2 regions of the Bradyrhizobium sp. KB893862 SZCCT0404 genome follow, and region 2 is predicted to be linked to the other one. Evidence: riboswitches for the same ligand, from Rfam matches in the RefSeq annotation. Region 2 holds a riboswitch; the other holds the start of a gene.
What was found. Region 2 has a riboswitch for S-adenosylmethionine ahead of JQ617_RS36815 (O-succinylhomoserine sulfhydrylase). Riboswitches for the same ligand answer to the same signal wherever they lie in the genome.

Region 1 (4,213 bases), on a different contig from region 2:
GTCGCCGCAGCCGACGTCGAGCACTCTCGAGCCCGGCTTGACCATCTCGGCCACCAGCAGATGGTCGGCGCGAGCCTGGCCGGATTGTCCGGCCGCAACGCCGCCGAGCGGCAGCACTTCCTGTACAGACATCGCTAGCCGTCCTTAGCCGTAAGCCCGCGTGCCTTGCCGGCCGATTGCAGGAAGGCGCGGGAGATGTCGAAGAATTCGGGCACGTCGAGCAGGAAGGCGTCGTGGCCGCGATCGGTCTCGATCTCGGCGAACGACACCCGCGCGCTCGACGCATTCAGCGCATGCACCAGCGCGCGCGATTCCGAGGTCGGGAACAGCCAATCGCTGGTGAACGACACAACGCAGAAACGCGTCTGGATGCCGGCGAACGCCTTCGCCAGCACGCCGCCATGGTCGGCCGCGATGTCGAAATAGTCCATCGCGCGCGTCAGATAGAGATAGGCATTGGCGTCGAAGCGCTCGACGAAGGACGAGCCCTGGTAGCGCAGATAGGACTCGACCTGGAAGTCGGCATCGAACGAGAAGGTCGGCAATTCGCGATCCTGCATGCGCCGGCCGAACTTGCGATGCAGCGCCGCGTCCGAGAGATAGGTGATGTGCGCGGCCATGCGCGCCACCGCGAGGCCGCGATGCGGATGGATGCCCTGATCGGCATAGCCGCCATTGTGCCAGTCGGGATCGGCCATCACCGCCTGCCGGCCGAGCTCGTGGAAGGCGATGTTCTGCGCCGAGTGCCGCGTTGCGCAGGCGATCGCCAGCGCGGAGTAGACGCGGCCAGGATAGGCCGCAGTCCATTGCAGCACCTGCATGCCGCCCATCGAGCCACCGACGACGGCGAACAGCGTGTCGATGCCGAGCCGGTCGATCAGCATCGCCTGCGCGCGCACCATGTCCGGAATGGTGATGACGGGAAAATCGAGGCCCCACACCTTGCCGGTGGCGGGATTGATCGAGGCCGGCCCGGTCGAGCCCATGCAGCCGCCGATCACGTTGGAGCAGATGATGAAGTAATGCTTGGGATCGAGCGGCCGGCCCGGGCCGACCAGCGTCTCCCACCAGCCGGACTTGCCGGTGACGGGATGCACATTGGCGACATGCTGATCGCCGGTCAGCGCATGGCAGATCAGCACCGCGTTGGAGCGATCGGCGTTGAGTTCGCCATAGGTCTGATAGGCGATCTGGAACGGGGAGAGATCGACGCCGCAATCGAGCCGCAGCGGCTGGTCGGCGCCGAACTGCGCGACCGGCGAGCTCGGATGATCCACCTCATGCGACCGGTCGTCGGCACTGATCGCGGGACTGGGCACGGACTTGACGCCAACCATCATCGACCTCGTTTGCGACTGTCGTCAGACCGCCGCTGGAATCAGGCCATGAAAAACCCGGCCTGAACGATAGGTTCGGCCGGGATCGGAAGCGTCCCCGGCCTGTTTAGCGAGTTTTTTAACGTGGCTGCAAGCCGGCCGGCTCAAATGACCACGGAACGGGCAAAAAACTACCGGCTTGGGCGGTTTTCGTCAAGTCGCGGACCGGATCAACCAAATTCGTCCCTGTCTTGCCCGCCGGACAGGCCGTCATTTCTCTTTGCTTTCGCCGCCCCGACTGCCTAATCAAGACGTCGATCGCAGCGGATCCGGCCTTACCAGTTTCCTACCAGTTTCCTGGGCCGGCCCGCATTGGAACGCCTCTCAACAGTCCAGTCAGATATGTCCCAACGTCCGCCCGCGCCACCGTCATTGCAGGAATTGCGCAAGGAGATTGACGCGATCGACGAGGGCATGCATCGCCTGCTGATGCAGCGCGGCGACATCATCGACCGCCTGATCCAGGTCAAGCAGACCCAGGAGGTCGGCTCGGCCTTCCGTCCGGCGCGCGAGGCCTCGATGATGCGCGAGATCGTGCAGCGTCATCGCGGCATCCTGCCGCTCGACACGGTCGAGAGCATCTGGCGCGTCATCATCTCGACCTTCACCTATGTGCAGGCGCCGTTCTCCGTGCACGCCGACATCTCGGTGAGCGAGCCAGCGATGCGCGATTCCGTGCGCTTCCATTTCGGCTTCACGGTTCCTTACGTCGCGCATTTCAGCGCGCAGGCAGCGGTCGAGGCGGTGGCGAAATCCAAGGGCGATCTGGCGCTGGTCTCGGCGACCTCGAGCCGCACACCCTGGTGGCTGGAGCTGGAAGCAGAGGGCGCGCCGAAGATCATCGCGCGGATGCCCTTCGTCGAGCGCGCCGACCATCCGGCCGCGCTGCCGGTGTTCGCGATCTCGCGCGTCGCCGACAGCGCCCTGGTGACGGAGGTCGAGACCTTCAGCGTGCGCGTGTCGGGATGGAATGCCGAGGTCGCGCGCGCCCTGTCGCCGCTCGCCGAGATCGTGGCGGTGCCCGATACCGCCTTCGACGGCGCGGCCTTGCTCGTCTCGGTTACGAGCGAGAGCAGCATCGGCAAAATCAGGGCTGCCCTGATCGAGGCGGGGGCCTCGGTACGCTCCACGGCCCTCGTCGGCAGCCACGCAACGCGCTATACGGTGGCCCCGACCGGGCCGAAATCGTAAATCGCGTATCGCCTAAAGCCTATCCGGAGTTGAAGATGTCCCGCCCCGTGCCGAACCCCGGCATTCTCGATATTGCGCCCTACACGCCCGGCAAGACCCCGGTGCCGGAGCCGGGCCGCAAGGTGTTCAAGCTGTCGGCCAACGAGACGCCGTTCGGGCCCTCGCCCAAGGCGATCGAAGCCTTCAAGCGCGTGGCGGATCATCTGGAAGACTATCCGGAAGGCACCTCGCGCGTGCTGCGCGAAGCGATCGGCCGCAGCTATGGCCTCGATCCCAACCGCATCATCTGCGGCGCCGGCTCGGACGAGATCCTCAACCTGCTCGCCCACACCTATCTCGGCCAGGGCGACGAGGCGATCTCCACCACGCACGGATTCCTGGTCTATCCGATCGCTACCATGGCGGTCGGCGCCAGGAACGTGATCGCGGAGGAGACCAACCTCACCTGCAACGTCGACGCCATCCTGAAGGCGGTGACGCCGAAGACGAAGCTGGTCTGGCTCGCCAACCCCAACAACCCGACCGGCACCTACATTCCGTTCGACGAGGTCAAGCGGCTGCGCGCCGGCCTGCCCTCGCATGTGCTGCTGGTGCTGGACGCCGCCTATTGCGACTACGTTTCCCGCAACGACTATGAAATGGGCATCGAGCTCGTCGCCACCACCGAGAACACGGTGGTGACGCACACCTTCTCCAAGATCCACGGCCTGGCGGCGCTGCGCATCGGCTGGATGTTCGGCCCCGAGCACATCATCGATGCCGTCAACCGCATCCGCGGTCCCTTCAACGTGTCGACGCCGGCGATGTACGCCGCGGTCGCCGCGATCGAGGACACCGCGCATCAGGCAATGTCCAAGCAGTTCACCGAGACCTGGCGCAACTGGCTGACCGAGGAGATCACCAAGCTCGGCCTGAAGGTGACCCCGAGCGTCGCCAATTTCGTGCTGATCCACTTCCCGACCGAGAAGGGCAGGACCTCGGACGACGCCGACGCGTTCCTCACAAAGCGCGGCCTCGTGCTGCGCGCGCTGAAGAACTACGGCCTGCCGCATTCGCTGCGCATGACCATCGGTACCGAAGAGGCCAACCGCCTCGTCGTCGACGGCCTGCGCGACTTCGTGGCCGGCAAATGAGCGCGCAGGCGCACTTCCAGCGCGTCGCCCTGATCGGCTTCGGCCTGATCGGTGGCTCGATCGCGCGCGCCGCCAAGCTCCAGGGCTTGGCTGGCGAAATCGTCACCACCGCGCGCTCCGAGAAGACGCGTGCGCGCGTGATCGAGCTCGGCATCGTCGATCAGGTCGTGGCGACCAATGCGGAAGCGGTGAAGGATGCCGATCTCGTCATCCTCTGCATTCCCGTCGGCGCCTGCGGGCCGGTGGCGCAGGAGATCGCACCGCATCTGAAGCCCGGCGCGATCGTGTCCGATGTCGGCTCGGTGAAGGGCGCGATCGTCAGGGACATGGCGCCGCACCTGCCGAAGACCGTTCATTTCGTGCCGGCGCATCCCGTCGCGGGCACCGAGCATTCGGGCCCCGATTCCGGCTTCGCCGAGCTCTTCATCAACCGCTGGTGCATCCTGACGCCGCCGGAAGGCGTCGATGCAGCTGCGACCGATCACCTGCGCGCGTTCTGGGCCGCGATGGGCG
Region 2 (4,213 bases):
CGCCGTTGTTGGCGTGCCAGCCGCGCAGCATCGCGCGCGAGACCTCGCCCGGCACGCCGCAGATCGCGGTGCCCTTCCAGATCCAGCGCGGCGGCGGATAGCGGATCCAGGCCTTGGTGTCGCTCTCGTACATGTACTCGACGTGGACGCCGCCGATCCAGTTGGAGAGATAGTGATATTGCGCGGCGGCCACCGCCGGCGGCAGATGATCGATCCCGAGCTTCCTAAGGCCCGGCAGGAAGCGCTCCTGCTGCTGGCGGCGGAACACGCGGAAGACGAATTCGGCGGCATCCGCCGTGCCGCGGCGCGTGACGACGGTGAGGATGAGGCCGGTGAAAAAAGCGTGGTAGAGGTCGGCGACCGCACGCCAGCGCTTCCATTGGGCTTCCTGCGCGGTGTCGCCTGGCGTGGTCATGTTCGCTCCCGATCGTTGTTGCAATCGAGTGTGTCACCGCCTCTGCCGACAGGCAACATGACGCGCGCGCAAGCCTCTCTGCGCGGCGGCCCGTCAATTCCGCATCACGAATTTCGTGCAACCTTCGCAGCGCGATCGCGCTCGACGCGTTCGGTGACGTCGCGCGCCATCGCGACCGATCCCTGCACCGCGCCGCCGGCATCCCGCACCAGCGCAAACGTCATCTCGATGTAGAGCTTGCGGCCGCTCTTGTGCAGCGCGCGGGTCAGTGTCGGCTTGCCCGCAAGCTTCATCGTGCCGCTCGCGAGCGCGGCCTCGAAACCTTTCCAGTGCGCGGCGCGCAGATGCTCGGGAATGATGAGGTCGAGATTCTGGCCGAGCGCTTCGTCGGCGGTGAAGCCGAACAGCGCGCTCGATGCGCGATTCCAGCGCGTGATCGTGCCGGCGCGATCGGAATAGATCAGCGCGTCGGCGACGTCGTTGAGGATGTTTGCGTCGAGTTGGGATTGGTCGGTCATGTCGCCACCTCGCCGGAATGTAGCCCGGATGGAGCGAAGCGTACCGGGATCGTGCCACAAGCGAGAGTGTCCCGGATTTCGCTTCGCTCCATCCGGGCTACAGGATCGGGCTACACCCGAAAATGCTTCGATAGTTTGAGGCCCTGGGCCTGGTAATTGGAACCGATGCGCTGGCCATACATGGCGTCGGGACGCGCCAGCATCTTCTCATAGACGAGGCGGCCGACGATCTGGCCGTGCTCGAGGATGAACGGCACCTCGCGCGAGCGCACTTCGAGCACCGCGCGCGATCCCAGCCCGCCGGCACCGGCATAGCCGAAACCGGGATCGAAGAAGCCGGCATAGTGCACGCGGAATTCGCCGACCAGCGGATCGAACGGCACCATCTCCGCGGCGTAATCCGGCGGCACCTGCACCGCTTCCTTGGAGGCGAGGATGTAGAACTCGCCGGGATCGAGGATCAGGCTGCCGTCGGGGCGCGCCGAGATCGGCTCCCAGAAATCCTCGACGGAATAGCCGGCGCGACGATCGACATCGACGACGCCGGTATGGCGCTTGGCACGATAGCCGACGAAGCCGTTCGCCTTCTCGCCGGAGAGATCGACCGAGACGGCAACGCCGCCCGCGAGATCGGCATCGTCGATATCGACGAGGCGCTCGGCGGCATGCAGCGCATCGAGCTCGTCGGCGTTGAGGATGGCATCGCCGGTGCGGAAGCGCACCTGCGACAGGCGCGAGCCCTCGCGCACCAGCACCGGAAACGTCTTCGGGCTGATCTCGGCATAGAGCGGGCCGTGATAGCCGGCGCCGATCATGTCGAAGCGGCGGGTGCCGTCGGCGATGACGCGGGTGAAGACGTCGAGGCGGCCGGTCGAGCTTTTAGGATTGGCGGCCGCGACGATCTCCGGCGGCAGCGCCAGGCTTTCCAGCAGCGGCACGATGTAGACGCAGTTGGTCTCCAGCACCGCGCCGTCGGCAAGGCTAAACTCGTGCAGCTTCAACTCGTCGATGCGCTCGGCGACGGTGGCACCGGGACCGGGCAGGAAGCTGGCGCGGACGCGATAGGCGATGTCGCCGAGACGCAGATCGAGGCTCGCCGGCTGGATCTGGCTCTCGACGAAATCGTAGGCGGGCAGGATGAGGCCTGCTTCCGCCATCGCCGCGATCATGCGGTCGGGCAGGATACCATTGGCGTCGGGCGCGACCGTGAACGTCAACCGAGGGTCCTCATCAGGGGTCAAGTACATCCGGACATGCGGGAAATACTAGCCTTTTACGGCTATCCGATGGACGCCTTGACGAAAAGGGCAATGCGGAATATGAGCATCACTTATCCCGTGGTGATTTGAGCCGGCCGGCTTGCAGCCACGTTAAATAAGTCGCTAAACAGGCCGGGGACCTCTGTGATCCCGGCCCGTGGTTTTATCCAGGCCGGTTTTTTTGTGACCGTTTTCGACGAGACGGTCATATCGGAGGGTCCTATGTCGAAGTCGCCTGCCACTTACCGCCCCGAAACCCGCCTGGTCCATTCCGGCACCCTGCGCTCGCAATATGGCGAGACGTCAGAGGCGCTGTTTTTGACGCAAGGGTATGTCTACAACAGCGCCGAGGAGTGCGAGGCGCGGTTCAAGGGCGAGGATCCCGGCTTCATCTATTCGCGCTACTCCAACCCGACGATCGCAATGTTCGAGCGCCGCATGATCGAGCTCGAGGGCGCCGAAGCCGCGCGCTCGGCGGCAACCGGCATGGCGGCGGTGACCACCGCGATCCTGGCGCCGCTGAAGGCCGGAGATCACGTCGTTGCTTCCCGCGCGCTGTTCGGGTCGTGCCTCTACGTCATCCAGGACCTGTTGCCGCGCTACGGCATCGAGACCACGCTGGTCGACGGCGCCAATCTCGATGAATGGCAGCGCGCGGTGAAGACCAACACCAAGACGTTCTTCCTGGAGAGCCCGACCAACCCGACGCTCGACGTGCTCGACATTCCCGGCATCGCCGAGATCGCGCACAAGGGTGGCGCGCGGCTTGTCGTCGACAACGTGTTCGCGACCCCGATCTGGCAGAGCCCGCTCGCGCTCGGGGCCGACGTCGTCGTCTACTCCGCGACCAAGCACATCGACGGCCAGGGCCGCTGTCTCGGCGGCATCATCCTGTCGTCGGAAGCCTTCATCGCCGAGCACATCCACAATTTCATGCGCCAGACCGGCCCGTCGATCTCGCCCTTCAACGCCTGGGTCCTGCTCAAGGGCCTGGAAACGCTGGGCGTGCGCGTGCGCGCGCAGACCGACACGGCGGCGCAGGTCGCCGAGGTGCTGGCGAGCCATCCGAAGATCTCGCGGCTGATCTATCCCGGCCGCGCCGATCATCCTCAGGCGGCGCTGGTGAAGAAGCAGATGCGCGGCGGCTCGACGCTGGTCGGCTTCGAGGTGAAGGGCGGCAAGGCCGCGGCGTTCCGCGTGCTCAACGAACTCAAGCTTGCGAAGATCTCCAACAATCTCGGCGACGCCAAGAGCCTCGTGACCCATCCGGCCACCACGACGCATCAGCGCCTGAAGCCGGAAGACCGCGCCGCGCTCGGCATCAGCGAAGGTTTCATTCGCTTCTCCGCAGGGCTGGAGCATGCCGACGATCTGATCGAGGATCTGACGGCGGCGCTGGAGAAGGCGTGATCTTAGATTGTAGGGTGGGTTAGCGCAGCGTAACCCACCACTGTCTATCTCCGCGGATGAAGAAGTGGTGGGTTACGGCTTCGCCTAACCCACCCTACGCCACCGAATTACATCGGCCGGTACGTCCGCACATCCGCGGGCACGTTCACCCCGAGCTTGATCTGGCCGACGGAGCGGATGATGTCATCGCCGAGCAGCTGGGCGAAGCAAGCATAGCCCCAATCGTTCATGTGCAGGCCGTCGGCGATCACGAAGCTCTCGACCGGGATCGACTGGTTCTCGTGCCAGTCGCGCATCACCTCGAAGCGCGGGAAGATGCCGACCTTGCGCAGCTCGGCGACCTTGCCGAGCAGCTTGATCATCTTGCCGGCGCTCTCGGCGCGCTGATTGACGGCCGGCGAATATTGCGGATCGACCAGCACGATGTCGGCGCCGCCGGCGGCCTGGATGCGGGCGATGCCGTCCTCGACGAGCTTGGCGGTGTCGCCGGGATCGAGATTGCGCAGCACGGCGTTGGTGCCGACCTGCCAGATCACCATGTCCGGATGCACGTCGATCACCTGCGTCTGCAGGCGCTTCATCATCTCGGGCGCGTCTTCGCCGCCGACACC

Region 1: linked by a shared signal. The riboswitch ahead of metX (homoserine O-acetyltransferase MetX) and the one ahead of JQ617_RS36815 (O-succinylhomoserine sulfhydrylase) in region 2 are both predicted to bind S-adenosylmethionine.

Annotation. Positions count from the first base shown of each region.
Region 1 covers NZ_JAFCLT010000003.1:522,912-527,124, forward strand. Annotated here, with positions in the region: gene metW (methionine biosynthesis protein MetW) at 1-132, opposite strand, end outside; gene metX (homoserine O-acetyltransferase MetX) at 135-1,337, opposite strand; SAM riboswitch at 1,423-1,502, opposite strand; gene JQ617_RS16410 (chorismate mutase) at 1,719-2,567, shown strand; gene hisC (histidinol-phosphate transaminase) at 2,603-3,700, shown strand; gene JQ617_RS16420 (prephenate/arogenate dehydrogenase family protein) at 3,697-4,213, shown strand, end outside.
Region 2 covers NZ_JAFCLT010000015.1:65,689-69,901, reverse strand. Annotated here, with positions in the region: gene JQ617_RS36830 (hypothetical protein) at 1-415, opposite strand, end outside; gene JQ617_RS36825 (PAS domain S-box protein) at 520-933, opposite strand; gene JQ617_RS36820 (2'-deoxycytidine 5'-triphosphate deaminase) at 1,044-2,180, opposite strand; SAM riboswitch at 2,261-2,340, shown strand; gene JQ617_RS36815 (O-succinylhomoserine sulfhydrylase) at 2,415-3,602, shown strand; gene JQ617_RS36810 (SGNH/GDSL hydrolase family protein) at 3,710-4,213, opposite strand, start outside.